DNA from 4 places in the Pseudoalteromonas sp. PAST1 genome. Region 1 is predicted to be linked to each of the others. Evidence: predicted binding sites of a transcription regulator. Region 1 holds the regulator's gene; each other region holds the start of a gene.

Region 1 (7,879 bases):
CTGCAATACCTGCGGCAACAAGGTTCATAAACATTGCAAAGGCCAGCACTGCGCCGAGCTTAAAGTCCCATTGCCATAGGGCAACCACACCAGCAATTAATATCGACCAAATAATACCATTCAGTGCGCCAATCGCCAGCTCTTTGAGTAATAAGAAGCGTTGGTTGGTTTGGTTGATATGGCCAACCGCTATACCACGAATAACCAGGGTTAAGGTTTGGCTACCTGCAACCCCACCCATTGAAGGTACGATACCATTGAGTACCGCTAAAATAGGTAAGATTGCTAAGGTGTTTTCGAAAAAGCTTGCCACAATTGCTGCTAGCAATGCGGTTAATAAGTTAACCCCAAGCCAAATAGAGCGACGCTGCGAGCTTTTGAGTACTGGCGCAAAGGTATCTTCTTCGTCGTCAAGACCAGCAAGGCTTAGCATGCTGTGTTCAGCATCTTCACGGATTACGTCAACGATATCATCGATGGTAATACGACCAAGCAAGTGAGCGTTATCATCTACAACAGGGGCTGAAATCCAGTTGTGACGCTCGAACAGTTGCGCTACATCACTTTCATCCATAGAGATTAGGATTGACTCACAGTCTTCATCCATTAAATCACGAACAATTTTATCTGAAGGACTGGTCAGCAATGTAGTTAATGAAAGCGCGCCTAAAAAGCAGTTATGCTTATCAACTACATATAAGTCATCGGTACCCTCTGGTAGCTCACCTCGTAAGCGTAAATAGCGCAGTACAACATCGAGAGTAACGTCAGGACGAATGGTTACCGTATCGCTGTTCATCAGGGCACCGGCTGAGCGCTCTTGATAAGAAAGCGCTTGAGTTGCCCTTTCTCTATCTTGCGAGTCCATCGCGCTAACAACGTCTTGATATACGGTATCAGGAAGACTACGTAAAACCTCACCTAAGTCATCGTCGTCCATATCTTCTGTAGCAGCAGCAATGTGCTCAGGCTCCATCTGGGCAATAATGCCAAGACGTACATCTTCAGAGAGTTCCTCTAGAACATCACCACGGACATCTGGGTCAACCAGCTGCCAAAGCATACGACGAATTTTATGGGGAGAAGACTCAAGTAAAAGGGCTGTATCACAAGGTGCCGTTTTGGCTAACATGCCGCGCACTTGAACAAATTGACCACTATTGAGTGACTTGGTCACTTGTTTGAGTTGTTGTAGTGGGTAATCTTGTTCAAAGGCTTCTGGCATTGGCGTCCTTACAACTGAAAAAAGTTTAAATAGGCTATGCAAATACAGCATAGTTGCTTTGTAGTGTATTTGCAGAGATATCGTCGCACTGCGATAAATTTATTAAGAGTTTTGTAATTTAGAAAAGCGAGCGATATAAAAGTAGGATATTTAAAGGGAATTTTAAATATCCGAAGTAAGTTTACCGTAAACCTTGAAGTCTTAGCAAATGCTATTCTTGCTCGTGAAAGCGTTGCGCAATTAATTCGCCGATTGCCGTTAATGCAGCGTCAGCGTCAGGACCTTCGCATACAACACGAACCTCTTTTCCTTGACTACTTTCAAGGAGCATTAACGCTAACACGCTGTCGCCTTCAGCTTCTTTCTCATCTTGAAAAAGTGTAATTTTGGCATCAAATTGCAGTGCTAGTTGCGCTAAAACAGTCGCAGCGCGAGCATGTAAGCCAAGTTTGTTTTGAATTAAAAAGGTATCTTCAGCGTGCATTGTTGGTGCCTAGTTAGATATCTTGTTCGCGGTGGCGAATTTTTACATTAGCATGAGTTTTAGAAAAGCTTTCACCAATTGTTTGCGCTAAGTAAACAGAACGGTGTTGGCCTCCTGTACAACCAATTGCAATGGTTAGGTAACTGCGGTTATTGCGCTCTAGATGTGGCAACCAAGTCTGTACAAAGGTTTGAATCTGCCAAGTGAACTTTTGCACTATGCTGTGGCTAGCTAAATAATCCCTGACAGGCTGATCGAGACCGGTTAGTGGCTTCAAATCAGGTTCCCAGTGTGGGTTCGGTAAAAAGCGTGCATCAAAAACGTAGTCAGCTTCTTTTGGAATGCCATGCTTAAAACCAAACGACATAAACGTAATAATCAGTTTTTTATCTTTCTTACCTAAAATCTTTTCACGAATTGATTCTGCTAACTGATGAACACTCAAATCAGTGGTATCAATCATAAAGTCAGCGCGGGTGATCAGCACATCAAGCAGGATTTTTTCTTGTTTAATGGCAAGATCAAGCGGTAAAGAATCAATCGATAATGGATGCAAACGGCGAGTTTCAGAAAAACGCTTAATTAGGGTTTGATCATCACTATCTAGGTAGAATAGTGTTGGGTTTGCAAAACCTGGCAGGTACTCAAGAATATCATTAAACTCTTGCTGCTCTTTCGGTAAGTTACGTACGTCGATACTGACGGCAATTTTGTCATAATTATCAGAAACACTTCGCACGAGCGAAGGCAGTAGGTTGACAGGAATATTATCAACACAGTAGTAGCCTAAGTCTTCAAGAACTCGTAAAGCGACCGATTTCCCCGAGCCTGAGCGACCGCTGATAATTATTAATTCCATTTATGCCTCTGATGCAATTACTTGAAATAGTTGCTGATCGCTTGTAGCACTTCGCAACTGTTTACAAAAATCTTTATCTTTAAGTCTATCAGCAATTGTTGACAAGGTCTTCAAGTGCAACTGGCAATCGCCCTCTGGTACGATGAGTGCCACAAAAATATCAACGGGACGATTGTCTATCGCATCAAAATTGATGGGAGATTCACTGACAATAATAAATGCATGAGGTTCATCAGCACCACTCATTCGACCGTGGGGAATAGCTATTCCTCGGCCGATACCTGTACTACCTAACTTTTCCCTGTTCAGAAAAGCATCTAGGATATCTTGTTGAGATAAATGAGGAAACTGCTGGTGAGCTAACTCGCTAATATACTCAAGAATTCTTTTTTTGCTATTAAAAAGGACCGCAGCTTTGCTGCAGTCCTGATTAGTAAGTGAACTAAGTTTCATAATTTAATGTCGAGCTAATTTCTCTTTATGCTTAATGACTTGGCGATCAAGTTTATCGATCAATGAGTCAATTGCTGCGTACATATCTTGATGTTCTGTAGAAGCGAACAACTCGCCTCCGTTTACATGTAAAGTTGCTTCTGCTTTTTGGCTTAATTTTTCTACATCTAAAATGACATGAACATTATTAATATGATCAAAATGCCTTTCTAGTTTTGCGAACTTAGTGTTTACATAGTCTCTTAATGAATCAGTGACTTCTACGTGACGACCAGTTAAATTTAGTTGCATAAGCATTTTCCTTCTATGTAAAACGTCTAAATCAGACTTTTACGCTGATTAGACGGAGGTATTGCTAGAGACTCACGATATTTTGCAATTGTACGTCTAGCTACTTTAATTCCTTGCTCAGCCAATATATCTGCAATTTTGCTATCACTCAATGGTTTAACCGAGTTTTCTGCAGCAACTAACTTCTTGATTAAAGCGCGAATTGCTGTAGAAGAACACTCACCACCATTTTCGGTGCTGACATGGCTTGAGAAGAAATATTTCAACTCAAAAATTCCCCTTGGGGTATGCATATATTTTTGTGTTGTAACCCGAGAAATCGTCGATTCATGCATTTCGACCATTTCAGCGACATCGTTTAGCACCATTGGCTTCATTGCTTCTGGGCCATGTTCAAAGAAAGCTTGCTGTTGTTGCACGATACAGTTGGTCACTTTTAGTAAAGTATCGTTACGGCTTTCTAAGCTCTTAATAAACCACTTTGCTTCTTGTAAGTGAGAACGAATAAATTGGCTGTCGCTACTTGATTTAACAGAGCGAGACATCGCTGCATATTGGCTATTCACTCTAATTTTTGGCATACAATCTGGGTTTAACTCGACTACCCAGCGGCCTTTCACTTTTTTCACTGATACATCGGGTATGACGTACTCAGATTCTTCGCGTACTATGCTATCCGCAGGCTTAGGATTTAAGCTGTGAATGAGCGTCATCACTTCTTTAAGCTCGTTTTCTTTAAGCTTAGTCTTTTTCATTAAAGTGCGATAGTCGCGACTTGCTAATAATTCGATATGCTCAGATAAAACCATTTTAGTTTCAGCTAAATATGGCGTATTGGCATCGAATTGACGAAGTTGTATACACAGGCACTCTTGTAAACTTCGGGCGCCGATACCAACTGGATCGAATAACTGTATTCTTTTTAAGACAGCTTCAACTTCATCGAGTTCGATTTCTTCTTCATCATTATTTTGATTAAAGCTTTCGACAATATCTTCGCAGCTAACCGTTAAAATACCTGAGTCATCGATAGCTTCAACGATGGCAACGGCAATCGCTTCATCGGTAGGACTAAATGGTGTGAGCTGTAGTTGCCACATTAAATATTCTTGCAGTGTTTCTGTTGAAGCACCTTGGTAAATAGACTCGTCTTCAGGCATTGGCCCAGACGATGTTGATGGGGCGGCACTCATGTACTCATCCCACGTAACATCCATAGCTAAGTCATCGCTAACCGTATCCTTACTCAGAGCATCACTGCTTTCTTGCTCGAATTCGCTAGGTGCTTCGTCGGCAGACGCGCTGACTTGTACATCGTCAGACTCCGCTTTTTGCTCATTCTTACCGATGCTTTCTTCGTTGTAATCCGCTTCTTCCACTTCAAGCAGAGGATTACTATCAAGCGCTTCTTGAATTTCTTGCTGGAGATCCAATGTACTGAGCTGCAACAAGCGAATGGCTTGTTGCAGTTGTGGAGTCATTGTAAGTTGCTGGCCCATGCGCAGCTGTAATGATTGCCTCATGTATCCCTAACAATCCTTTTTAAGTTATCGGTAACGGTGAGGACACTGTTATCGATTTATTGTCATTGTATAAGTCTAGCAGATGCTCTAGTCGGTGGCGTAATGGTTACAGCCTGAATTGCTCGCCTAGATAAACATCACGTACAGTTTGGTCAGCTAATACGTGCTCAGGTGTGCCTGATGCAATTAGCTCCCCATGAGAAACAATGTAGGCTTTTTCACAAACATCAAGGGTTTCTCGAACATTATGGTCAGTAATAAGTACACCAATACCACGATTTTTTAGGTGCTCAATAATTTTCTTTATATCTAACACTGAAATAGGATCAACACCAGCAAAAGGCTCATCTAAAAGGATAAATTTAGGATTAGCGGCTAATGCACGTGCAATTTCAACGCGGCGTCGTTCACCACCTGACAGTGCCATACCTTGGCTATCGCGAATATGTTGAATGCTAAATTCATCTAATAAGTTGTTAAGCGTCTCTTCGCGCGTTGTTTTGTTAAGATCTTTGCGGGTCTCTAATATGGCCATCAAGTTTTGGTAAACTGTTAATTTTCGAAAAATAGACGACTCTTGTGGTAGATAACCAATACCTAAGCGCGCACGGCTGTGCATTGGCAAAAGCGTGATATCGTTATCATCGATGCTTATTTTTCCTTTGTCGCTTGGTACGAGGCCTACAATCATATAGAAGGTCGTTGTTTTACCAGCACCATTTGGCCCTAACAAGCCAACAATACTGCCCGCTTCAACTTCAAGACCGACATTTTTAACCACTTGGCGGCCTTTGTAGCTTTTAGCTAAAAGCTCTGCTTTTAATGTGCTCATGGTTGGCCTTTATCGTCTTTTTTATTTTCTACAGGCACTAAAATAGTGTGTACACGATCTGTTGAGTTTTCGTCTTTTTCTGCGCTGATCAGCTGTTGAGCCATATCATAGGTAATGCTTTTTGCCGTTACTTTTTGACCCGCTTGAGTGACTTCAGCTTCGCCATTGAGTGTTAAGAAGCGTTTCGCAACATCATAACGAACTTCTTCGGCGCTGGCGCTCATCACGGTACCATCAGCTTGCTTTTCTTCGAAGTAAGCTGGTTTGCCTGTAGCGATAATTAATTCGACTGTACCTTCGGTGTCACCGCCATGTGCCTCAAGTCGCTCTGCTGTAATGCGACGATCACCATGCACGATCTCTACGTTACCTTCGAATATGCCAACGCCATCTTTTAGTTTACCGACTTGGCGATCTGAGCTAATGCTAATTTGAGCGCCTGTTTGCTCGGCAGCTGCGCCCGAAAAGGCAATCAATAAGCTTGGGATCAGGAGTAATTTCTTCAGTTTATTGGTCATAGTATATGGTTCGTGTATGGTTAGTTAACTCAACAATTTCGGCTTTTAAATCGGCTTTTAAGCCTTTACCGGTAATTTTTAAATTCGGTCCTGTTAGTGTTACAGGTTGCTTTGAAAACATCGTCATTTTATCAATGTCGACATTAATATTTTCTGCTTTTATATCTTCGATCATACCGTTATGGGTTAAGTTTTTAGCAACTACATCCCCTTCAAAAATCAGCTGATCATTTTCGTATAAAGTAGCTTCTTTGGCTCTTACTTGCCAAACTTGCTGATCGCTATAAATAGTAAAAATAGGTTGTTCAAAAAAGGTAAACCCTAATTGTTGATACAACTCCATTTTTGCAGCTGCCACTTTATGACTAATTTTACCTTGCTCGTCATAAGCTGTTTGCTTTAGAGCAACGGCAGTGTAATCAGGCGTTGCGATGATCTCGTCTTCACTAGTTATTGTATCAGTTGACTGGTTAAAGTACGGGTACCATAACCACACCATGCAACAGACAAAAACAATACTCAGTAAAATACGGGCTATATTCATGCGCTGGTTCCATCGCTAGTTAACGGCTTGCCGTTTTCTAACATCAGTAAATCAGTTAATTCACGCACGGCTCCAAAGCCACCCGGTAATAATGTGGTGTAATGAGCCAGCTTCTTGATAAGCGGGTGTGCATCGTTTACTGCGACAGCAAAGCCAACTTTTTCCATAACTGGTAAGTCTGGACCATCATCACCAATATAGGCAATCTGTTCATCTGTCAGCCCCAGTTTATCCTTTAACTCTTGATAAGCAATCAGCTTATCTTCTTGTCCCTGATAAATGTGCTGAACTGTTAGGCTAGTCATTCGCTGCTGAACTATTTGTGAATGGCGGCCAGTAATCACTGCCACTTCAAAGCCACTATTAGTGAGTGCTTTAATACCAAAACCATCTTTAGTATTGAATGCTTTAAGCTCTTCGCCATTATTACCCAAATAAATTCGACCATCAGAAAAAACACCATCAATATCACAGATTAATAGTTTTATTTTTTGAGCACGCTGACTCACATCAGGGCTCAGGGGCTGGTATAGTTCGGCGAATGTCATTGCTTAGAGAACTCCTGCTTTTAATAAGTCTTGCATATTAAGGGCACCAATTGGTGTGTTGCTTTGATCCACCACAATTAAACCATTAATACGTTTATGCTCCATAATATTTAAAGCTTCAGCCGCAAGCATGTCAGGGCGAGCCGTTGTGCATGAACGGGTCATCACTTGGCTAATTGCCGTGTTATGGATATCGATGCGCTGTTCTAAAATACGGCGTAAGTCACCATCAGTGAATAACCCGGCTAACTTTTCATCTGCACCAATCACTGCGGTCATACCAAGGCCTTTGGCTGACATTTCAATCAATGCATCTTTGATGCTTTGGGTTTCGCTAACGATTGGCGTTGCGTCGCCTGCGTGCATCACATCATCTAATGTAAGTAATAAACGTTTACCTAAGCTGCCACCAGGGTGCGAAAGTGCAAAATCGTCGGCAGTGAAACCTCGGGTTTCTAGTAGCGCAACCGCCATTGCATCGCCCATAACCAAGGTTGCAGTGGTGCTTGCCGTTGGGGCAAGGCCTAACGGACACGCTTCTTGGCTAACTTTGATGCACACATGAACATCAGACAGTTTTGCCATTGTTGAGTCTGGGTTGC
Region 2 (7,879 bases), on a different contig from region 1:
CACAACCCTTCTTTGCCTAAATGCCGGTTAAGAAAGTTAGCAGGCAAATATACATTGAGAAGACCTGCTATGAATAAGCCCAGCATTAACCAAGGTGCTGAGAGTAAAAACAGATGCCAAAAATTATTGAGTAAGTCCATCGATATCCTCCAGCGTCGTTAGTATTGAGCAGTTTTCAGCAGGCTCTTCACCGCCACAACATTTATCTGCCAACAATGAAAGTGAGTCATAAAAGCGAGTAAGCTCTGCAATTCTTTGTGCAACGAGGTCACGTTTTTGTAACGTCATTTCTTTAACTTCATGACAAGAATGCTGATCTTTATGAAACTTAATTTGCAGCAACTCTTTGATCTCAGCCAAACTAAAGCCAACATTCTTTGCTCTGAGAATAAACGTCATTTGTTTCTGGTCATTCTCAGAATAAAAACGATATCCCACATCTGAACGCGAACTTGGCGTTAACAAACCATGCTTTTCGTAGTACCTTAGCGTATCTGTTGAGACACCCAACTGACGGGCAAACTCACCTATTTTCATCACCGTCTCCATTGTGAAGCGTTTATTTATTATGCTCACTATAAACCTTGGAGTACACCCCAAGGTCAAGCAATAAATTAAAAAAGGAAAGCACATGAATATTACTGTCCTTGATGCAGCAACATTAGCCAACACATCGTTAGATGCTTTAGCGCAATTAGGAAAACTTACTTGTTACGATTTAACTGCTAAAGAACAGGTTGTTGAGCGCTGCCAAGATGCCGATATCGTTATCAGTAATAAAGTGGTGATTGATCAGCACGCCATGAGCAAATTACCTAATTTAAAATTAATATGTGTTGCAGCGACTGGGACTAACAACATTGATTTAATAGCAGCCAAAGAGCATAGCATTGCGGTGACCAATGTCGCGGGCTATTCAACACCGAGCGTGGTGCAGCACACCTTTACTCTCATCACTAACTTACTGGGCAATACTCACAGATATATTAATGATTGCCAGCAAGGCTTATGGCAGCAAAGTCCTATGTTTTGCCGTTTAGATTACAGCTTTAAAGAAATTGCCGGCAAAACATTGGCAATTATTGGTTACGGTTCACTAGGTAAAGCCGTTGCCGATGTAGCGCGTGCTTTTGGTGCTAATGTCATCATCAGTGAACGAAAAGGCCATGCACCTCGTGAAGGTCGTGTTAGTTTTAATGATGCCCTAACCATAGCGGATATTATTAGTGTTCACTGCCCGCTTACTGATGAAACACGCAACCAAATCGCCGCGACAGAATTAAGCATGATGAAACCGTCAGCTATCATTATTAATACTGCTCGTGGTGGGATTATCAATGAAGCCGATTTAGCTGACGCATTAGCTAATAATGTTATTGCCGGAGCTGGTGTTGATGTACTCAGTAAAGAACCTGCAGAGCAATCAAATCCGCTGGCACAGTATAAAGGCGCAAACTTATTACTTACTCCGCATATTGCTTGGGCCAGCCAAGAATCTATCGTGCGTTTAGTTAACGAAATTGCTTTGAATATCCAAGCATTTAATCAAGGCGAGATGCGTAACAGGTTGGTCTAAATCGCAATTTATTAGTCAATAGAGCTAAGTAGTTAGTAATTTATAACTTAGCCTTTTAACTAAAAACAGCATAAATAATTGATTTAGTTATGATTTAGAAGTTTGGCAAGTAGTTTGCAATTAAGTGAACAACTATAAAACAATTTCTACGGGATAAAAGAACATGAAAAAAGCACTTCTAATTGCCGCGCTAACTGCACCATTTTTAACTGGTTGTGTCATTGCTGTTTCTGACGGTGAAGCAGACACACATTGGGCTGGTAGCTCATCTAGCTGGCAAAAGCAGCATAAAAATAACCGTGAAGTGATCTCTAATCTTGCATTAGATACCAGCTATCAAACTGTATTAAACAAACTAAATACTCCTAACTTTACCGAGTTATTAAAGCAGGGTGATGATGTGTACCAAGTATTATTCTATGCAACCCATAGTATTCATTCTGATGGCAAGATGACTAAAGACGAATGTACACCACTGGTTTTTAAAAATGATAAGTTAATCGGTGTGGGTGATACGATTTATAAATCACTTAGCAATGGCTAGCTTGCATATTTAAATTCTGTAAGTAGGCAGCTATTGCCTACTTATGTTCACTCATAGCTATCATTCTCGATACTATCTGATCACGCCCAGCATCTTTTGCCTGATAAAGACCTAAATCAGCTTCTTCAAGTAATGTTTGCTCTGCATACACCTGGCCATTTTCCGTGGTCGCAATACCAATACTAATTGTGACATGGTCGGCATTTAGTGACGCTTTATGCGGAATATTTAACTCATTAACGGCATTACGTAATTTGTTTGCAAACGACATAGCTTCTTTTGCAGAGGTATTTGGAAGTACTGCTGCAAACTCTTCACCGCCATAACGAGCAACAAAGTCACTACCTCGCTCACATGCTCCAACTAAGGCATGAGCAATTTGTTTTAAACAATCATCGCCTGCTCGGTGACCATAACAATCGTTGTAACGTTTAAAGTGATCAACATCCATTAATAATACTGATAATGGTGTTTGATCACGACGACAACGACGCCACTCTCGCGCTAAGTTTTCATCTAAATAACGTCGGTTTGGGATCTCTGTTAGGCCATCAATTGAGGCGAGCATTTCAAGCAAGTCATTTTTTTGTTTGATCATTAATTGATTGCGCACACGTGCACGAACGATCGCTGCACTAAAAGGTTTGGTGATGTAATCCATCGCCCCTAATTCTAACCCTTTAGCTTCATCATCATGGCTAGTATTTGCCGAGATAAAGATTACCGGTAGCATGCTTGTCGTTGCGTTTTCTTTTAATTTGTTGAGTACTTCATAGCCGTCGATTCCTGGCATTACAATATCCAAGATCAACAGATCCACACTTTGTGTTTTTAGAAACGTCAGTGCTTTTTCGCCACTCTCAACACAAAAAACATCATAGTCTTGCTGTAATGTTTTTTCTAATACCAAGCGGTTTAACGGATCGTCATCAACAATCAGTACCTTGGCTCTTTTCAACATCAGTAGATCCTTGTTCGATGATAAAGGCAATAACCTGTTTTATTAGGCATTGCAACTCATCAATTAATTGTTCGGAAAGTTCACCTTTAGCTTTTAGTGTAGCCTCGCAATGCTGAGCGCACGCTGACAATCGTTTAAACCCAAGGTTACCAGCCGATCCTTTCACATTATGCACCACGCGGATCAACTCGTCGGTAGTCTTTAATGTAGAAATTTGTATTAACTGCTCTGCTGCCATAGTCGCAAACTTCGACAACATAGTTAATACTAACTTATTATCATTTCCAAACTGAGATAAGATAAAAACCTTATCAAAAAAAGCTTCTTTTGAGTTTTTAAGCTCACTCATTGCTAAAAACAATTTACTCGCAACAATAGGTTTAGTTAGGTGTTTATTCATTCCTGCCGCAATTGAATGCTCAATATCTGCAGCCTCACTATGAGCGGTAAGCGCGTATATCGGCATTTGCTCTTTGGTGTATAATTGACGAATAATTCGCGTCGCTTGGCAACCATCCATCACAGGCATTTGAATATCCATAAAAATTACGTCAGGTTTGATCTCTTTAGCAATTTCTATACCTTTTTTACCATTTAGAGCACAAATGACAGTAATATCTATTTGCTCCAAAATACTCTTAATGATGCTCAAATTAAGCGGATTATCATCAACTGCAAGTACTAAAAGTCCAGATAAGTCTGTACTCGAAGGCAAACAAACTAATTCTCTTTTTGTAGGTCCTGATGCTTTATCTAGCTGTAAGCAAAAACTAAATTTGCTGCCTTTGCCTTTTTCACTATCAAGTTTTATCTCTCCGCCCATTAAAGCGACTTCATATTTAACAATCGCTAAACCTAAACCGACCCCCTGATGAGAGCGTGTTAAAGACTCATCTCCTTGCGTAAAAGCATCAAATAACCGCCCTTGATCAGCCTTATTTATACCTATACCTGTATCTTTAACTGTAAAACAAATTAGTTGCTGCTCTAAAGACTCTTCAATCAGCTCTAAACACAGAGTTATTGTGCCTTGTTCAGTAAACTTGGCTGCATTTGTCAATAAATTGGCTAATACTTGCTGCAAACAAATTTGGTCGCCAATTAAGAATTCGTTGATGTTCTCGTCACGGTAAATGATAAAATCAATGCCTTTATTTGTGCATAAGGGAGTGATCACGCCTCGACTAAAATCAATTAGATCAGATAAACTCATAGGCGCTTTATTCATTTCCAGTTGAGCACTTTCGGCACGTGCAAAATCAAGCATTCGATTTAAAAGCGTCAGTAAACTATTAGCTGCTGTTTTTGCCTGCTCTGCATGAGTGCGCTGATGCTCAGTTAGCCCTTGCAATGCAATAACATCAATTAAGCCTAGTACTGCATTGAGTGGTGTGCGTATTTCATGACTTAGATTAGCAATAAAGCGGCTTTTAGCGAGCGTTGCCCGCTCTGCATCATCTTTTTCTTGCACTAAATCCGTCACATCCTGTACATGAACAACATAATAATCTGGTGTTTGCTCGGCATTCCAAACTAGGGACACACTAATTTGCAGCCAGCGCTGCTGTTCTTGCTGCTCAAGACTAAAGTGATAAACTTTTTTCTTCTCATGCAGCAGCTCTGTCAGAGTATTTTTCAACGTCTGATAAGACTGCTCAGCAAATAAGTTTGTCAACTCGAGGCCATTAACGTTTTCAATTGCAAAGATTTTTCGTGCCGCTTTATTTGCTTGCAGCACTTGATCTTCAAGTGATACCAGAAGCACCCCATTCGCTGCGTACTCCATTGCACTGCGCAATTTCGCTTCGGAGCTTTGTAGTGCATTCAGTGCATTATACTGCTCGGTAATATCACGACCAATCGCCATGGTACCAAGAAATTGCTGGTGCTCGTTGTAAAATGGCACAATGCTAAAAAGGTAAGTTTTCTCATAATTTGAAAGACGAGTTTGATACGTTTTTTTGTCTCTTAAAACCTGCTTCTCAAGTTCATTTAACTCGCCGTTATCATCACTAATATCACATAATTGCTGGCCTACTAACTTCTCTTGTGGCAAACCAATATAGCCTTCATACGCTTTATTACAGCCTAAAAACGAGCCATCAATATTCTTAAAATAAATAAGATCCGGCACGTTATTGAGCATGGTATTTAATAACGCTAAGTGACGTTCTTTCGCATCAATACTACGACGCAATTGTTTTGACTTTACCTGTACCTGAGAATCAAGCGCTTTATTCGCCTCTTGTAATGATTGGACGAGCTCTTCATTGCGGCTAAACACTCGTTTTACACGGCTGAACCAAGGCTGCCAATCGACAGGAATACGATAATGAACTAACGCTTGTTTACCTTCATCATGCTGCTCAAGGTAATTCATTAAGTGCGTCATTGGTTTTACAAAAATACGTTGACTCAGCCAAAAAACAGCGCTGAACATCATCACTAAAAACACACTCAAAAACGCGAATTCTAAAAAGATGTCGTAACCAATAGGTTCACTCAGGGCCTGCTTTGATTCATAGAAACGAGTGTAAATGGGTAAATTTGTTGCTTCTTGCACTAAATGGCTGTGGTTATTCTTTCGCATATCGACAGCAACATTCGGCCAATGTTCGCTGGCACTGATGGCAGTGTTAAGCGCTGTTTTTGAGCTGGCAATAACTTGGTTATCTTGGTTGATAAAAATATACTCACCATAGTTAGGCGCTATTTTCTTTAACCAGCTAGAAATTGCTTTAAGATCATAAATCAGCACGATGTAATCACGACTATTGGCTGCTCGCTGCTTACCAATTGCAAAATAAGCATGGCCATTAATTGTCAACACAGAGCTTGAGGAAAGCTTATTACTATTAAATAATTGAGGTCTAAATTTGTTATCTAACACACTGGTCAATAATTCACTTTTTGCTGTGTTGCGGCGCTTAATATAAACAAAACCTTGCTCATTAACATAAGCAACCGCCTCTAAAGATTGAACAAGTGACAGGGTAGTATTAAAAGAGGGGCCAAGGGCGATAACTCGCCGCCATTGATTAATTGCATAAGCGGTTGAGGCAAACTTTCCTTGCCCGACTATCTCCCCCACTCCATCGCCAACACTTTGGTAGTAATAGTGATCATATTGATTCACATTGCGTGCCCAACTTGGATCAAAATCATAAGAAAGTGGCTGCTCGTAAAGCTTGAACATGGTGTCTATAAGGCCATCTGCGGCACTCATCGCATGGCTAAGCTGAGCGGATATATTATTAAACCCGCTTTGCCTGCTTTCTATCGCCCGCTCAAGTTTTAAATTATATAGGTGTAAACACAAAAAAAACGCCACTAACAGCGGCACAATAAGTGCCACTGCTAAAGAGCGATAGTAATGCTTTAACGGTAAAAAATTCACTGGCTTATAAGTACCTTACCTCGATAAAGCTAGGTTAACGAGGCATAGGAATACTGGCAAGTTATAAATTTTCTTCAGCAAAGCTGGCTAAGCGACTACGTACCACACCGTTTAAGTTAACGGTGGCACTGCCCTGAAAATCTTTAAAACGTTCAACAATATAAGTTAAGCCTGAGGTGACTGGCGTGAGGTAATTACTATCAATTTGCGCTAGGTTACCTGAGCAAATGAGTTTAGTGCCTTCGCCGCAGCGAGTGATAATGGTTTTCAGTTGTGAAGCAGTTAAGTTTTGACTTTCATCCAAAATGACAACCGCATTTTGAATACTACGACCACGCATAAAGTTTACCGATTTAAACTGTACATTGGCTTTTTCCATAATGTAATTACGGCTCGAAATTGGATTTTCGTCCCCTTTATGCAGCACTTCTAACGTATCGGTAATGGCAGCTAACCACGGCGCCATTTTCTCTTCTTCAGTGCCAGGTAAAAAGCCAATTGATTCAGCAATCTCTGGGGTATTACGCGTAACAATCACTTTATCGTAAATGCCTTTTTCAATAATCATTTCGAGGGCACTAGCAAGAGCAAGTAAGGTTTTACCACAGCCAGCGGGGCCAGTTAAAATTACCAATTCAATACTTGGGTCAAGTAGCGCATCAAGTGCCATACCTTGATAGACATTTTTTGGCTTAACGCCCCACGCGGTATGACTCATCAAGCGCTCAACACTGATATCTTTTAAAGTAATTTGTTTATCATCGTAGCTTGTTACTCGAGCCGCAAAGTGGTCACTTTCATCTAAAATATATTCATTGCAGAACACATCGCTAATCGTGCTTTTTGCAACATGATGATAGGTATCTCGGCCTTGCTGCTCTGTTTCACATTCTCCAACCTGTTGCCAAAAATCACCTTCAATTTTTTTATAGCCGCTTGTAAGCAACGCTATGTCGTCAATTAATTGGTCTGTTCTGTAGTCTTCAACAAATTTAAGCCCTGCCCCTTTCGCTTTAAGGCGCATATTGATGTCTTTAGTGACAAGCACCACCTTGCTGTCACTGTGCTGTTTTTGCAGATGTACAGCGCAATTGATAATACGATGGTCGTTTTCGTTGCCAGGTAAACCCGAAATACTGTCTGCAAATAAATGGTCATTAACAATAATTAAGCGGCCACGAGATTCTGATTTTGCCTTTTTGTTACTAGGGAGCGCGACACCCTGCAACATTTGCTCTGGCGAAGCGTCCTTTAGCACTTCATCTAAACCACGAATAGCAACACGGGCGTCACGGCTAACGTCATGTTTCCTATCTTTAATGTGGTCGAGCTCTTCTAATACTGTCATGGGGATAACAACATCATGTTCTTGGAAAGATAAATAAGCGAGAGGTTCGTGGA
Region 3 (7,879 bases), on a different contig from region 1:
CTACGATTTGATTTATCGTGGATAAAACGAGCCAACACTTCTTTACCCGAGCCACTTGGGCCGAGTACCATGACACTGGCATCTGAGCGCGCTACTTTACTGGCAAGTTCTAATAACTTAATGCTCGATGGATCGGCAACAATTGGGCCATCGGTTTCTTTTTCCTTTTCAGGCAAATAACGACTCACCATGTTAAGAAGCACTTCTGGGGCAAACGGTTTTGCCATGTAATCAATCGCGCCTAAACGCATTGCCTCTACAGCATCATCAATGGTGGCATAGGCTGTCATCATTAATACTGGCAGCTCAGGATAATTAAGTTTAATGCTACGTAATAGGTCAAGGCCACTCATGGCGCCCATTTGCACATCACTAACAACCAATGAATAACTATTTTGCTTAAGCAAGATCATCGCTTGTTCAGCGCTATCTGCAGCAACGCAATCAATACCCGACATCTCAAGGGTATCGATTAGCGCTTCTCGTAAACCTGCGTCGTCTTCAACGACTAAGATAGAGTTAGTATTCATTTTGCCTCCGCTGACATTGGTTCTGCACTAATTGGCAAGATCAAACTAAAACATGCTCCCCCATGAGCATTATTAGTCACTTCAACACGTCCTTGGTGCGCATTGGCGACTGAACTTACAACTGCAAGTCCAAGCCCCGTGCCCTGGCTTTTGGTAGTGTAAAAAGGTTCGAATAATTTGTTGGCATGGCGTAAATCAACACCTGGGCCATTATCACTGACACTGATACGAACACAGTTTTCGCTAGTTTCGTCACGTTCGGCACTCAGGGTTACCACAGCCTCAGAGCCAATAATTTGAATACTGTTGTGGATCAGGTTTTGAATAGCGCTCGCCAGAGCAGTTTTATTACCCATAATTTCAATATCTGGCTCAGGCAAGTTCACGCTAAGTTCACTGTTATTTTGTGCAACCATAGCATCAGCACCGGCTTTTACTTCATTAAGTAACTGTTGCATTGAAACGCTTTCGACCACTTGTTGCTCACCACTTTTGGCAAATAACAGCATATCGTTCACTTGGGTTTCTAAATCTTTTAAACGCGACATTAGCTTCGTATGAAAGTTGCCACGCGAGCTTTCTGGCAATCGCTTTGAGCCTAAATTTGCGGCATACAGCATGGCCGCTGATAACGGTGTTCTGACTTGATGAGCAAGCGAAGCGACCATTTTGCCAAGCGCACTTAAGCGCTGCATATGTGCTACTCGCTTTTGTAAGCGCCTGGTTTCAGTTAAATCTGTCATTAAAATTAACTGCCCTGGCTCTGGAGCAAGCGCAGTAATATCAAGCTTTATTAAACGGCCATCCTTAAGTGATACTTCATGTCCATCGTCTTGCTGTGGTCGAAATGAGCGTTGAATTACGCTAAACCACTTTTCACCTTCAAGCGGCTCATCTAGCATATCGATGGCAATTTGATTGGCTTTTGCGATCATGCCTCGGCCATCTAAAACCACCACACCCGCAGGCATGGTATCAACCAAATGACCTAACCAACTGGCTTGTTGGCGCAGCTCACTCAATTCACCCACATACTCTTCTTGTTGTAAGCATGGGTTATATTGTTTGGCTGTGATAAATTGTGGTTTTAGGACATTTGCTAAGGCCATAATCGATACTCAAAAAATCGTGTCTACCTAGCTAAATGCACAATCCGTACCAAATTTATTTTTGTTTTATTTCAATAAATTAAAGACAAAACATCACTGACAAAAAAATGACAACCGCGAGGGAATAATGCAAAAAGAACACCATTGTCGTTGCCCATGGCTCGATACCAGCAAAGAAGATTATGTGGCCTATCATGACCAAGAATGGGGGGTGCCATTATATGATGATCACCGCTTATTTGAATTTATAACCTTAGAGTCAGCACAAGCGGGACTGAGTTGGTATACCATACTTAAAAAGCGTGATGGCTATCGCAGTGCCTTCAAAAACTTTGTTGTCGAAGAGGTTGCCAAAATGACCGAAGACGACGTCGAAAAGTTAATGCAGTTTGAAGGTATTATTCGTAATCGCGCTAAAATCGCCGCCACTATCAATAACGCGCAACGTTTTATTGAGATTCAAAAAGAGTTTGGCAGTTTCTCAAATTACCAATGGCAGTTTGTTGGTGGCAAACCATTGGTAAACAATCTTGATAAATTAGAGGATTACCCGGCTATTACTGAAGCCTCTACAGCATTCGCCAAAGATTTAAAAAAGCGCGGCTTTAAGTTTTTAGGGCCAACCACTGTGTATGCGCATATGCAAGCCTGTGGCATGGTTAACGACCACAGTAATGATTGTTTTAGAAAACAAGAGATTATTGATAGTTATTAGGTGATAGGGGCTAAGCTTGGCTTCTATCTTCTCGGTGCTGCAAGCAGCCTCCGGTGGTAAAAAGCTAATTAAGTACTTATTCACAAAGAGGCTAAGAGACGCTGCGCTTATGAGGTAAAAATAAAGATGTTAAATTTTAGGCTCTAGGCTACTAGGTGTAGCGCGCAACACCTCGATTACCTTGGTAGTAAAAGTAATTAAGAGCATGATTCACAAAGAAGTTAAAGGAATATTGCGCTTTAAAAATTAAAAAAGGGCTTGGTTTCTCATTTGTTCCTCATTATTTTCTCTTTGTGCAAAAAGCTTTTAGTGATTTATTACAACAGCAGACCCCGAATGAAAGACGGTGAGCGCGCCCGTAAGTTTAGCGCCTATAAATAAAGACACAGCCCATTCTATAGGCGTAATAACCATAGTACTTAGTTAATTTTTGCCTAAAACCTGCTCTTAACTATTAGTCACGCGTTAGGTTGTATTTCTTCATTTTTTCGACCAGTGTGGTGCGCCTAACACCTAAAATTTCTGCTGCACGTGCAACAACGTAATCATAGCGCTCTAATGCTTGGCTGATTAAGCTAATTTCTAGCTCAGCAAGATACTCTTTGAGCTCAATTCCTTCATCTGGTAATAAACCTGAGTCAGCCGTTGTTGCTGGTACATCAGGTTCTTCTTCATCATAATCACTAAAACCAGTACTGAAAATATCGTTGAAAGCATCTCGCTCCATCAACTCTTCTGGGTACTCAGGCTCATAAGCCTCAACTTCAATATAACGATATTTAGCTGGAAGATCTGGCACATCAACCACTTTATCTGGAAACATGATCACCATGCGCTCAACTAAGTTAGCAAGCTCACGAATATTTCCCGGCCACGCATGCTCTTTTAAGCTTTGAATCGCACGCTCAGTGAATTTGGCCGTTGTGCCACTTTGCTCGTTCACACGACGCATCAACTCTTTTAAAAGCAGAGGAATGTCGTCAGCACGCTCACTAAGCGAAGGATTTTCAATTGGAAACACGTTTAAGCGATAAAAAAGGTCTTCACGGAAGTCGCCCTTTTCAATCATTTCTTCAAGGTTGCGGTGAGTCGCAGCAATAATGCGTACATCAGCTTGAATAGGCTTAGTACCCCCTACTCGCTCATAGCTACGTTCTTGCAACACACGCAGTAGTTTAACCTGCATTTGCAAAGGCATATCACCAATTTCATCTAGAAACAGTGTACCGCCTTGTGCTAGTTCAAAACGCCCCTTTCGCGCAGAAATAGCGCCCGTAAACGCGCCCTTTTCATGGCCAAATAGCTCACTCTCAAGTAATTCACCAGGGATAGCACCACAGTTTACCGGCACAAATGGCCCGGTATTGCGTTTAGAGAGTAAATGAACGTTACGTGCAACAACTTCTTTACCTGTGCCTGACTCACCTAAGATCAGTACATTTGCATCGGTTTTTGCTACTTGCTCAATTAAAAAGCGCACATCTTTTACAGCTTCTGTTTCACCGACTAAACCATCAAATGATTTGTTAGATTTCGCTTGTTTATGGTCACCCGGTAGCATGCGCTGATATTGCTGACAATCATGCAATAGCTGAGTAGTTACATCATGATTAAATGGCTCACAAATTAAACCTACTACATTAGCAATACTTAGCAGCGGTTTGAGTGTTTCACCAATTAATAAAAACGGAATGGCAGGAAACTGTTTGATCACAGCCTCGTGATTTAGCTGCTGTAAAGCACCAAGAATGACCATACATTCTTGCTGTTGATGTTTTTCGCAAAAAGACTGTAATGAAGTCTCATCAACTAATTGTGCAGTTTCACCAATGAAGGTAAGTGCTGCATGTAAACCTATCGCACGATTATTATTATTGTCTAAAATTAAGATCATTATTGGCGAACCACAGTTACCACGAGGTTAGTTAATTTCTAAATTGTAAGCGAGTTTAGGAGGGATGCAAGCGCTAAGCGGCAATTTATTGACATCTACGCCAAAAAATAGTCACTTAGCACTAAAATTTAATACTAAAGAATTAACTTACAAATTTAGCCTGTTTGAATTTAAAATATTCTATACTCGTTGCTATAATCTCTATAGAAATGCTCAAAAAAAGTAACATCAATGGCATTAATATTGCTTATTTATTTTTATGAATCGGTGTTTTTAATATAGGATTTTCTCATGGCACACATATCGATAAAAAAGTACAGTCAAGTTAGCGTTAGCAACATTAATGAAATGTCTCCTTATGAGCAGATCAATTTGATTTTCAGCAACATTATCGGACGTTTAGCAGCGACTAAAGGCTTTATTGAGCGTAAAGAATTTGAAAAAAAAGGTGAAAATATTTCTAGCTGCATTTTATTATTTGGTGCGCTACAAGATGCACTAAATTTTGAGCATGGCGGGGATATCTCAAGCAACTTACTATCACTGTACGATTTTTGCCAACGCAGGTTAACTGAAGCAAATGTAAACAACGACATTGCAGCAGTAGATGATGTTATTCGTATCGTTAAAGAAATAAAAGAAGGGTGGGATTCTATTCCGCTTGAAGAGCGCATACCTAAAGCTGAGCAATAATGCCGAATTATATCGCTCTAGATGCATTACTCATTACATTATCAGAGCACATAGATAAAACAGAGATTGGGCTGGCAAGCCAAACGTTAATAGCTATTGACCAAGAGTTGAAGCATTGGTGTGAGAGTGAAACACCACCTCAAGAAAAAGAGTTATTAGCTATACAAGCCAAAATTTTAACCGCTACAGCTAAGCTGAAAAACGCCAGAGACAAAACTCAGGTGGAGCTGATCAACCAGCGAAAATCACACAAAGCTATTTCTAAATATAAAGCAACAAAACGCTGATTAGCGTTTTGTTGCTTTCAGGCACTTATTTTATATATTTAGCTTACTTATATAGCTGTAATCTATATACATTGCGCAACATAAAGTAGCGACTAAAATTTAGGCAAAAAAAAGCGCCTGTTTATCTGGCGCTCAAACAATGAAATAAATAGACTAATTAGTCACTATTTTTAACAACCCCTGGCATATTATCAAGCTGCGCTTGCACATAGCTACTGGTTGAGTTCATCTGGGCTACAAGTAAATCCATGCTATTGTACTGTGCATATAAACGAGACTCTAACGACTCCATTTTTCTTGCAAAATCAATGCGCTCATCATCTAAACCATCTAACTGGGTCTGTTTACTGTCGATTCTGTTTTGAACAATACCATCTGAATCAGTATAAAAACTCATTAGCTCATCAAAAGATTGCGCAAAGCCGCCCTCATCGCCCTCACCCAAAAAGAACTCTTGAACTAAGTCTACATCGGCTTCTACTTGTTCGTTTAGGCGTTCAGTATCTAAGCTTAATTTGCCGTAACGGTCTGCTTCAACCCCAAGCTTAGATAACGACAAACTACTGCCATCACTCAAGCTAACTTCACTGGTTAGTTGCTGACGAAGTTTAGACATCACCCCACGAAGCATAGAGTCACCGGCCATCACACCAGCGCCATCTTCGCCTGATTTACCCAAGTTATTGCTAAGCTCAAGTAATTCGTTATAGCTTTCTATAAAGCTATTTAAACCGGCTTTAATATTATTATTATTTTCTGTAATTTTAAGGGTGCTATCGTCGTCATCAGTGCCATGGGCTTTTTTAGCTGTGATCGTTACACCATCAATAACATTTGCAAACTCGTTATCACTGCTTGTAACTGTTAAATTACCATCTATGGTAATTGAAGCGTCTGTTGCAGCAATCACCTCGTTAATATTTGTAACCCCTGAACCGGTGTCATAGGCTAGAGCCGATAAACCTGCCGCGTCAGTATTATTACCATCAGCATCAGTTGCTGTAACTTTTATTGCGTTTTCAACACCACTGTTTTTTGCTGATAAAACTAAATGCTGGCCATTATCGTCGGTGATAATCGTCGCTGTTACACTGTCGTTATCTTTATTGTCGTTAATCGCATCACGAATTTCAGACAAAGTTGCAGTATCTGACACGTCAATATCAAAACTATTCTCACCGGACGCTATAGTTAACGTACCTTCACCTACTGCGGCATCTTCTGCAAATGCACTTGACATCAATTTATGTTCTGTCGCAAGGTTGTTTACCTTTACATTATAACCACCAGGCTCCGCATCTTTGTCAGAGCTTAGAGTTACAAAATCATCACTGCCAGAAATACTGCGCTTTTGGTAGTTATCAACTTCGCCTAGTGCCTCCATCGAGGTTTGCAGTTTTTCAAGCGCTGATTTTAGTGCACCTGCTGCTGAAATATCCGTTGTTAGGGTTGCTTCTTTATTATTTAAACGTGAAGTAAAAGGGGTGCGCTCAGCATTAACTAACGCATCAACAATATCTGATACTGCTAAACCTGAACCTAAACCATTAAATGAAATAGCCATAACACATCCTCTTAATTACCTATTTAAATCAAAGTAGTAAAAAGCTAAGCTTTTTGATCAATTAAAAAACCCGCGGTTTCCGATAGCTTAGCCACTAGGCTTAACACTTCTTCAGATGGGTATTGCTTAATTAACTCACCACTGTTTTTATCAACCACTCTAATAACATCACGGCCCGACTCTTCATCAACTTGAAACTGCAAACTGCGATTCATTTCGCCCATGAAGTCCTGCAATTGTTGCGCCATTTTCTCAAGCTGCTCGCGGCCCAATTCATCTTTTTCACCGCTTTGTTGCACTTGTTGATAATTTTGCTGTGTTTGTTGTTGAAGTGTATTTTCTGTTTTATTTGATTCATCAACCGCCGTTGCTATCAGTTGTGGACTCGCAGCTAACTTATCGTCAGCTTTTTGCGGAGCCACTGCAAAATCAGGGCTTTGGGTTATTGCACTCATAACGCCTCCTTAAACATTTTACCCTATGGCTAATAAAACAAAAGGAGATTAGCTAAGCCAATCTCCTTTTTATTTTAGTTAACTAATGCTGACTTAACCATTAGTTGTTGTAACTAATCACACTATTAACCAATTAAGCTAAGCGCTGCTTGTGGTAATTGGTTCGCTTGCGACAAGATTGACGTACCCGCTTGTTGTAAGATTTGGTTCTTCGTCATTTGCGCAGTTTCTGCTGCAAAATCAGTATCTTGAATACGGCTACGTGATGCAGATACATTTTCTTGAATATTTGCAAGATTACTGATTGTATGACCAAAACGATTTTGAATCGCACCTAAATCTGCTCGCTGTTCATCTATTGACGCTATAGCCGCATCTATAACGCCTAGAGCATCTTGAGATCCTGATTGGCTTGTAATATCTAAGCCATCAATACTCGATAAGGTAGAGGTTGCAGCTGCAGAACCAAAAACTTCAGTGCTCGCTGCCTCAAATTGAAAGCCTTCTGAGCTAGTTAATTCAACATCACCGACTGCTATATAACTATCAGCAACTGCTGTCGTTTGTGTCGTACCATCATTACTTTGGATTTGCATTGTTACTGCTGTAGAGTTCGTAGGCTCAGTGAATTG
Region 4 (7,879 bases), on a different contig from region 1:
GAATGGTGTCACAGTTGGCGCAGAGGCACGTGAATCAAGGTTAAATGACGAATAAACATTCGTGGTTGCACGTGGTGAACCTGATGCATCTGGAATTTGTAGCGCAGAAGATGTACTTAAGCTTACAGAGGTTGTGTCACCGGTTGCTTCATCAACAGGGAAACCTTGTAAGTAATTACCGCTCGCATCCACAATAAAGTTATCTTTATTAAGTTTGAACGCACCAGCACGCGTGTAAGTAAAATCTTGTGCACCTAAGTCATTCGCCATTGCGAAATAACCTTCACCAGTAATTGCTAAATCAAGTGAGTTATTTGTGAAAGAGAGTGAACCTTGGTGGAATTGTTGTGCCACCATTGTTGTTCTTACACCGTCACCATTTTTTGTTTTACCAGAACTAAATACTGATGATGCGTATACATCAGCGAACTCTGCACGAGACTCTTTAAAGCCCGTAGTGTTAACGTTAGCAATATTATTTGCTGTTACGTCTAAATCTTTTTGTGCGGCTGCTAAGCCTGTTAATGCAATATTGAAGCTCATAACTCACCTCTAACCTATCTCTTAGCCAAAGCTAACCCAAACCTTTTATACTTATGCGATTTCAGCTATATCAGTTAGCCTAACCGCACCCTCTTTTGTATTTACGATAATGCCGCTTGCGCCATTAATATTGACACTTTCAATATTCTTAAAGGTCGCCATAGGCATACTGCTGTAGTCTCCATTTACAAAGCCTTCAGCACTGATGTCATACTCGCCTTCAGGGAGCACATTGCCATCGTTATCTTTACCATCCCACTCAAAACGCAGTGCGCCCGCAGACTGAGAACCTAATTCAATGGTTCGTACTAACTGACCTGAAGAATCTGTTATTCTTAGCGTTAAAGATTCAACGGCTGTCTCAGCAACCACCGACCCTTTAGCAAGGTTTTCACCGTCAAAGTCAATGGTGTCAGACTCTAATAACGCTTGCTTACCAACCAAAGTGGAAGCCTGTAACGCAGAATTTGATGTCATTGATGCAGTCAGTGAGTCAAACTTCTCGTTTAAGTTTGAAATACCTTCAGCCATAGTAAAGTTCGTCATCTGCGCGATCATTTGATCGTTATCAGCAGGGTTACTCGGATCCTGGAACGACAACTGCTGTGTTAACAACGAAAAGAAATCTTCCTGAGAAAGTGTGTTGTTGTCTTCCTCAGTTGTTTGCGTATTGCTTTGATTCCAACGCAAGCTATCCATATAGGATGATGATGCAGAGCTGATGTCGTTACTCATAACTTATCCTCGATTACCGTTGTCCTAACAACAGTGTTTTACTTAACATTTGCTTAGCTGCATCAGCAACTTGCACATTTGTTTGGTAAGAGCGAGAGGCAGAAATCATATTTGCCATTTCTTCTACAACATTAACGTTAGGTTTGTAGATATAACCATTTTCATCCGCACTTGGGTGATTCGGGTTATATTCAATTTGTAGCGGCTTATCGCTCTCTACAATACCTAAAACTTTAACGCCTACAGAAGAGCCCTGAGGATTGCTTTGCGATGCTGACGCTTTGGTCAACTCTGCAGCAAAAACAGGATGGCGCGCTCGGTATGTCTGGTCTTGGCTAGAGCTAATCGTGTTTGCATTCGAAATATTACTCGCTGTGGTATTTAAGCGCACATTTTGTGCACTCATACCCGTGCCTGAAATATCAAAAACATTATATAAACTCATGATTAAGCTCCTTGACTACCGAGGGCTTTTTTAAGGCCTTTAATTTTACTACTCATAAATTGCAGGCTTGCCTGATACTCTAATGAGTTCTGTACATACAAGTTTCGTTCCACTTGTATATCTACAGAGTTACCATCGCCTGTATCTGCTTGATTTGGCGTACGAAACATTTCTGCACCGCCAACAAAACGACTGCCTCCGGCAATATGTTTAGCATCGGTTCTTACCATGCTATTGCCGCCTTGTTGGTTGCTTTTTGCCGCTTTTAATGCCGAGGCAAAATCAATGTCTTTCGCTTTATAGCCCGGCGTATCAGCATTAGCGATATTGGTCGCTAATAACTCAGCGCGTTGTGAACGGATCAACATTGCATGGGGGTGAACACCAAATGCTTTATCAAAACTGATAGCCATAACCATCTCCAAAAAATTGACTCTAGAGTGATTAATGCAAAAGCTAAGCCAATAATGAAGGGGATATTTTATTCACCTAAGATATTGAATAATAGATAAATTTAGCAACCTAAGAGCTAGGTTGCTAAGAAAGGTTTACTTTTTCTGGTAGATGATGCCTGGATTACAACGAACCATCTCAAAGCTATCACTTAAGCCCGCCATTGATTCTGACGCACCTAAAAAGAGGTAACCTTTAGGGTTTAGGGCTTGAGCAAATTGCGAGATAATTTTAGCTTTTACCTCTGGTGAGAAGTAAATGAGCACGTTACGGCAAAATATAATGTCGAACTTGCCCATTAAAGCGTATGAATCCAGTAAGTTAAGGTGTCTAAAGCTGACCATTTTACGTATAGGGTCAATGACTTGAGCCATTCCATTGCCGCTGTCTTTAAAGAACTTTTGACGGCGTTCCATCGACAAACCACGCGCAAGCGCCAGCGAGTCATACTCAGCGTTTTTGCACATATCAAGCATGGTATTAGAGATATCAGTGCCGATTATTTGCGCCCCCATCTTTAATACACCAGGGTTTTTTGACTGAAACTCGGCAACCGACATGGCAATTGAATACGGCTCTTGTCCTGATGAACTTGCCGCTGACCATATTTTTAATGGTCTACGCACATCTTTAAGCTCAGGAAATAATTTCGTTTTCAATAACTCAAACGGATACTGGTCACGAAACCAAAGCGTTTCATTGGTTGTCATTGCATCAACCACAGCGGCACGAAGCTGCCTCTCATGAGGACTCAGTGTTTTACTTACCAACTGCGATAAAGACTCGACATTAAAACGCGCCATAAGTGGAGCGAGACGGCTTTTAACTAAATAAAGTTTATTATCGCCAAGCACAATGCCGCATTGTTGCTCTAAAAAAGAGCGAAATTGATCGTATTCGCTTTGTTGTAAATGCTTATTTTCCAAAGTAATACCACCTATAAACTATTAATCACAATGAACCCATTTTTTTACAGCAGTCGCTAGTTCATCTGGGTTAAATTTAGCAATAAAATCGTCAGCTCCCACTTTCTCAATCATTGCTTGGTTGAATACACCACTTAAAGAAGTATGTAAGATCACATGCAAAGGTGATAATTTTGGATCGGCCTTTATCTCGGCGGTTAAGGTATAGCCATCCATTTCTGGCATTTCAACATCTGAAATTAATAAGCCAACTCGCTCAGTAATATCGTTCTGGCAATCAAGTTGAGCTATTTCTCTTAGTCTTAGTAAGGCCTCTTTGCCATTTTTAGCAAGCTCAGTTTGTACACCAAGTGGCTCAAGCGCTCGTTTTACTTGATTTCTCGCGACAGCAGAGTCATCAGCAATAAAGACGATTCTTTCACCTAAATCTTTCTGGAACTCACCTTCACCAACAACATCTGCGCTAACTTCAGTGTTCACTGGGCAGATTTCATTTAGGATCTTTTCAACATCCAAAATCTCAACCAGTTCGTTTTCTATTTCTGTGACTGCTGTTAGGTAAGAATAACGTCCAGCTCCCGAAGGTGGTGGCATTATTTTTTCCCAGTTCATATTTACGATACGTTCTACACCACCAACCAAAAACCCTTGTACTGAACGGTTGTATTCGGCAATGATGATAAAGCTGTCTTTTATGTTTTCAATTGCAGGACCACCGACAGCCATTGATAAGTCAATAACAGAAATAGTTTGTCCACGAATATGCGCAACACCGCGAATATAGGCATTTGATTTTGGCATGTTCGTAAGTGGCGGGCATTGCAAAACCTCTCTTACTTTAAACACGTTAATACCAAAGCGCTGACGCCCTCTGAGTTTGAATAATAGTAATTCAAGGCGGTTTTGCCCAACCAACTGAGTTCGCTGGTTAACTGAGTCTAAAATGCCTGCCATTTCAATCTCCTAAAGATAAACAATCAGAGCTGGAACAATAATTGCCTTCTTTGTGTTAAAGCTACATAAGGTTACGAAGCGTCTGTTTTTTGACGCAAAATATTTATACCTTGTTTTCAACAATAAGCATAGTCGAAACAATATGAGTTTGTTAAAAAAAAGCCGAAGATACAGTGTTTTTTATTTTCTTTCTAGCCTGTTGTTTGCAACACAACTACAAGCAGAAGTCTATAACAACGAGCAACTTCAACAGATCGCTGTTGATTTTGTGAGTGAACACATGCCTGACTTGAACACAACACCACAGATAAGCGCTTTGCCTCTGGATAGTCGCATTCCTGATAGGTTATGTGAGTCGCCATTAAACAAAGAGTTACCAACAGAGCCTCCTTTTAATCGGCAGGTCACGGTACAACTTAAGTGCCAAGACATAAATAGTTGGACCCAATACGTTCACGTTAGAATTATAGAACTTGAGCCAGTCGTTGTTGTTACAACGAGTCTTACTCGAGGTGAAGTTATTCGTGCCGAACATTTACGCCTAGAAATGAAACCTAAGCAATTTGTTAGAACGCAATACGTACAAGATGAGTCTATACTTATTGGCAGTCGCAGTAAGCGAAATTTACGCGGTGGTACACCTATTGTTATGAGCCAAGTTTGCATGGTTTGCAAAGGCGATAACGTAACTATCTATGCTTCGTTACGGGGCTTAAGGATCAAAACCACCGGAATTGCGCTAGAAGATGGCACGTTAGACGAATTAGTACGTGTAAAAAATAAAAAATCAGGTAAAGTATTAAATGCGCGTGTGGATGGAGTCGAGTCTGTACAGGTAAATATTTAATTTTAACTATTTATGCTAAAGTATCCGCTGTGCCCGCCGATATAAAGGCATAAGTTGGGTAATGTATAGGTCAAAAATTATGGTAAGCAATGTCAATAATGGTCAACAACAGCCTTCTGTGTTGACAAATACCAAGCAAAAAAAGCTTGATTTACAAAAAGATAATGCTAATGCAGCTGCTGCTAAATCAGCCGCACCTAAAGCAAGTGCAGATTCTGTCAGTTTAACACCTCAGGCAAAGCAGCTTAAATCATTGCAAGAAAAAGCAGAGCAGTCTTCTGGTTTTGATAGCAATAAAGTGGCTGAGCTGAAAAAAGCGATCAGCGAAGGTAAATACCAAATTGATGCTGAAAAGCTAGCAAAGAACATCGCTGCATTCGAGTTTGATGTCTATGGCTGATCATAATCATTTAATAGCCAGCAAACTAACACAGCAAGTTTCGTGCTTGGAGTCTATTGCTGCGTTGTTAGATGATGAATTGACAGCCATTGCTGCAAAACGTGGCGAAGGATTAAAGAGTATTTCCCAACAAAAAATTTCTTTGCTCCAACAAATCCAAACCATAGATAAAGAAGTGCAAAAGCTTGTCGCGCACAACGAATCGCAAGATGATGACGTGAGTGCACTTATTAAGCAAGTTAACACTCTCCTAGCAAGCTGCAAAAAGAAAAACGATGTAAACGCCCATGCGGCTCACCAAGCACAGTTAAGTGTTAAACAACTTAAAGACATTCTAATCGGTGCGCCTTCATCGATGACCTACGACCAAGGCGGCAGCGTAATTCAAGGCGATAAAAAAATCGTCCACAATTTGAAAGCCTAAACCCAAATATTATTCTTTTAAAAAAACGCGATAACTAAGTTAGTTATCGCGTTTTTTAATGTTTGCAGAATTATACCAATCCACGATATCACTCAATTAAGCAAGGTACTGTAAGAAAAGCGCATTTCAGCGCTTTTCTTTTATTGATTAAATATCTACAGATTTATTTCCATCTTCGATTAGTTTCTTAATCATGTCCTCTGATTCACTCTGAATATCACTTGCAGGTTGTGAACTTATTGAGTCATTAGGATCAAAAGCTAAACTTTGCTGTTCGCTATCGATATTCAATGCCAGTACCTCACTTTGTTCAGAGTCACTTAAAACATCATCGATTGTTACTTCAAGCGGAGCAGAGTTAGAGTGCAATGTCGGTTCCGTATCCGCTTTAGCTAATATCACGCTTAAATCAATACTTTCACCGAGCTGCTCAGCGCCTGAAGTTGAACTTTCATTTTCTGGTGGCTCTTCAGAGTTATCTAAGCCTGCTAAAACAGGTTCTTCTCCAAGAGATATGATGCCGCTATCAGGCTCTGATTCAATCACACCTGTACCGACTAAATCGTTAGAGGTGTTCTTGACGATATACTCACCAGTTTCAGTATCAACAATAGCAAAGTAATATTCATTCCCTAAATCAAGAAAAGAAAGCCCTATGCTCCAGTCACCGTCGCTATCAGTTGTGGTGCTTGGCGAAGAACTAAGAACTGAAGCGTCGATAATATTGAGTAAATTAAGGCCGATTAAGTTAGAGCCAATGGCATAAACCTCAGTTCCCGGCTCAGCAGTGCCTTCGGCGAAAGGTAAGAGTAAACCTAATATACCTGGATTATAGTTAGTAACATCAAAAGCATCTAAGCTAGGGTCATTACTATAATCAATACTCGATATAGTGGTTGTATTACCAGCAGCATCTGTCGCAGAGGCCTCAACATATGCGAGAGTTAATAAAGAGACTGACAAATTAAGCACTTGCCAATCACCATTAGCGTCAACGGTGGCTGTGTAAGGAACTCCTATGCCACCTCCAATTAGGTAGTTTGTAATGGTAATAACACTTCCTTCAGGCAAATCTGAAGTACCAGAAAGCGATACCAAGTTACCTAATAAGAATGACGGCGTGATTGATAACTCTGGAGCCACAGTGTCAACTTCTCCGCCCGTTTTACTATCAGTTCCTGTATTACCTGCGGTATCTGTGATGCTTGCAGTGACCGAGTACACTCCATCAGCTAACGCTTGACCTGCTTCAACTTGCCAATTGCCACTCGCATCGGTTGTGGTAGTAACTGTATGTTGTAAACCGCCTGCGGCAGTGAACACAATTACTACTGTACTATTTGCAGCATCAGATGTGCCGCTGATAACAGGGGTTGAGTCGTTTGTGAGTATTAAACTGCTTTGATCAATGCTCACAATCGGTGCCGTAGTATCAACCGCAGACGTTGTACTTACTGAACCATCATTCCCAGCAGTATCAGTCACAACAGCGGTTACCGTATACTGTCCTTCGGCAAGCGCTTGGGTTGCTTCAACTTCCCAGTTAAGGCTTGAATCAAGCGTTGTTTCAACACTATGACTAACACCTGCTGCATCAACGAAGGTGACAACCACTCGATTACCAGCGACTGCTCCTGTTGCACTGCCAGAAGCGAGCGGTGTTAAATCGGTTGCAACAGCAATCGTGTCTATAACAACATCAGGCGCAGTGATATCTATAATGCCAGACACCGAAGTGGTTGCGCTATTACCTGCAGCATCAGAGATACTGGCTTCAACAGTGTATGCTCCTTCAGCTATTGAGGAAGGTAATGCCACAGACCAATTACCTGATGCATTAACAATAGCAGAAGCAGTAACATCATTACCTAAACTATCAGACACAACTAACGTGACAACGGTGCCCTGAGGTGCATCACTGGTACCACTAATTGTCGGTGTAGTATCATTTGTAATTGCTGGTGCATTAACCAAGATTGATGGCGCCGTGAGATCTATCTCACCAACCTTTGATGCTGTTCCAGTTAAACCATTTTCAGTTACACTTGCATCTACCGTGTATTGTCCTTCACTGAGTACAGTAGCAAGCTCAACACTCCAAATACCACCCGTTACCGTTGTAGTTATTGTTTGTGTATTTCCAAGTGCATCT

Evidence for each region. Region 1 encodes sigma-54, which starts transcription at its own class of promoters, with help from an activator protein. Its sites were predicted from a motif close to GTTGGCACGNNNNTNGNNT; they were not measured.
Region 2: the regulator sigma-54 is predicted to act here: its motif matches at 1,678-1,696, upstream of L1272_RS08815 (DUF3192 domain-containing protein).
Region 3: the regulator sigma-54 is predicted to act here: its motif matches at 4,479-4,497, upstream of fliS (flagellar export chaperone FliS).
Region 4: the regulator sigma-54 is predicted to act here: its motif matches at 2,171-2,189, upstream of flgB (flagellar basal body rod protein FlgB).

What each region holds. Positions count from the first base shown of each region.
Region 1 covers NZ_JAKGBH010000022.1:12,164-20,042, reverse strand. Annotated here, with positions in the region: gene mgtE (magnesium transporter) at 1-1,225, opposite strand, end outside; gene L1272_RS12230 (HPr family phosphocarrier protein) at 1,437-1,709, opposite strand; gene rapZ (RNase adapter RapZ) at 1,723-2,568, opposite strand; gene ptsN (PTS IIA-like nitrogen regulatory protein PtsN) at 2,569-3,021, opposite strand; gene hpf (ribosome hibernation promoting factor) at 3,025-3,312, opposite strand; gene L1272_RS12210 (RNA polymerase factor sigma-54) at 3,339-4,835, opposite strand; gene lptB (LPS export ABC transporter ATP-binding protein) at 4,942-5,667, opposite strand; gene lptA (lipopolysaccharide transport periplasmic protein LptA) at 5,664-6,185, opposite strand; gene lptC (LPS export ABC transporter periplasmic protein LptC) at 6,175-6,729, opposite strand; gene kdsC (3-deoxy-manno-octulosonate-8-phosphatase KdsC) at 6,726-7,277, opposite strand; gene L1272_RS12185 (KpsF/GutQ family sugar-phosphate isomerase) at 7,281-7,879, opposite strand, start outside.
Region 2 covers NZ_JAKGBH010000014.1:27,547-35,425, reverse strand. Annotated here, with positions in the region: gene L1272_RS08830 (SO_0444 family Cu/Zn efflux transporter) at 1-140, opposite strand, end outside; gene zntR (Zn(2+)-responsive transcriptional regulator) at 124-537, opposite strand; gene L1272_RS08820 (D-2-hydroxyacid dehydrogenase) at 632-1,576, shown strand; gene L1272_RS08815 (DUF3192 domain-containing protein) at 1,740-2,120, shown strand; gene L1272_RS08810 (GGDEF domain-containing response regulator) at 2,158-3,081, opposite strand; gene L1272_RS08805 (ATP-binding protein) at 3,050-6,478, opposite strand; gene L1272_RS08800 (PhoH family protein) at 6,540-7,879, opposite strand, start outside.
Region 3 covers NZ_JAKGBH010000010.1:94,049-101,927, forward strand. Annotated here, with positions in the region: gene L1272_RS07110 (sigma-54-dependent transcriptional regulator) at 1-530, opposite strand, end outside; gene L1272_RS07115 (sensor histidine kinase) at 527-1,639, opposite strand; gene L1272_RS07120 (DNA-3-methyladenine glycosylase I) at 1,767-2,354, shown strand; gene L1272_RS07125 (sigma-54 dependent transcriptional regulator) at 2,809-4,248, opposite strand; gene fliS (flagellar export chaperone FliS) at 4,540-4,941, shown strand; gene L1272_RS07135 (hypothetical protein) at 4,941-5,228, shown strand; gene fliD (flagellar filament capping protein FliD) at 5,386-6,792, opposite strand; gene L1272_RS07145 (flagellar protein FlaG) at 6,837-7,247, opposite strand; gene L1272_RS07150 (flagellin) at 7,373-7,879, opposite strand, start outside.
Region 4 covers NZ_JAKGBH010000010.1:113,829-121,707, forward strand. Annotated here, with positions in the region: gene flgE (flagellar hook protein FlgE) at 1-543, opposite strand, end outside; gene L1272_RS07200 (flagellar hook assembly protein FlgD) at 595-1,278, opposite strand; gene flgC (flagellar basal body rod protein FlgC) at 1,292-1,723, opposite strand; gene flgB (flagellar basal body rod protein FlgB) at 1,726-2,136, opposite strand; gene L1272_RS07215 (CheR family methyltransferase) at 2,272-3,102, opposite strand; gene L1272_RS07220 (chemotaxis protein) at 3,124-4,056, opposite strand; gene flgA (flagellar basal body P-ring formation chaperone FlgA) at 4,199-4,903, shown strand; gene flgM (flagellar biosynthesis anti-sigma factor FlgM) at 4,983-5,303, shown strand; gene flgN (flagellar protein FlgN) at 5,296-5,727, shown strand; partial or broken gene L1272_RS07240 (beta strand repeat-containing protein) at 5,875-7,879, opposite strand, start outside.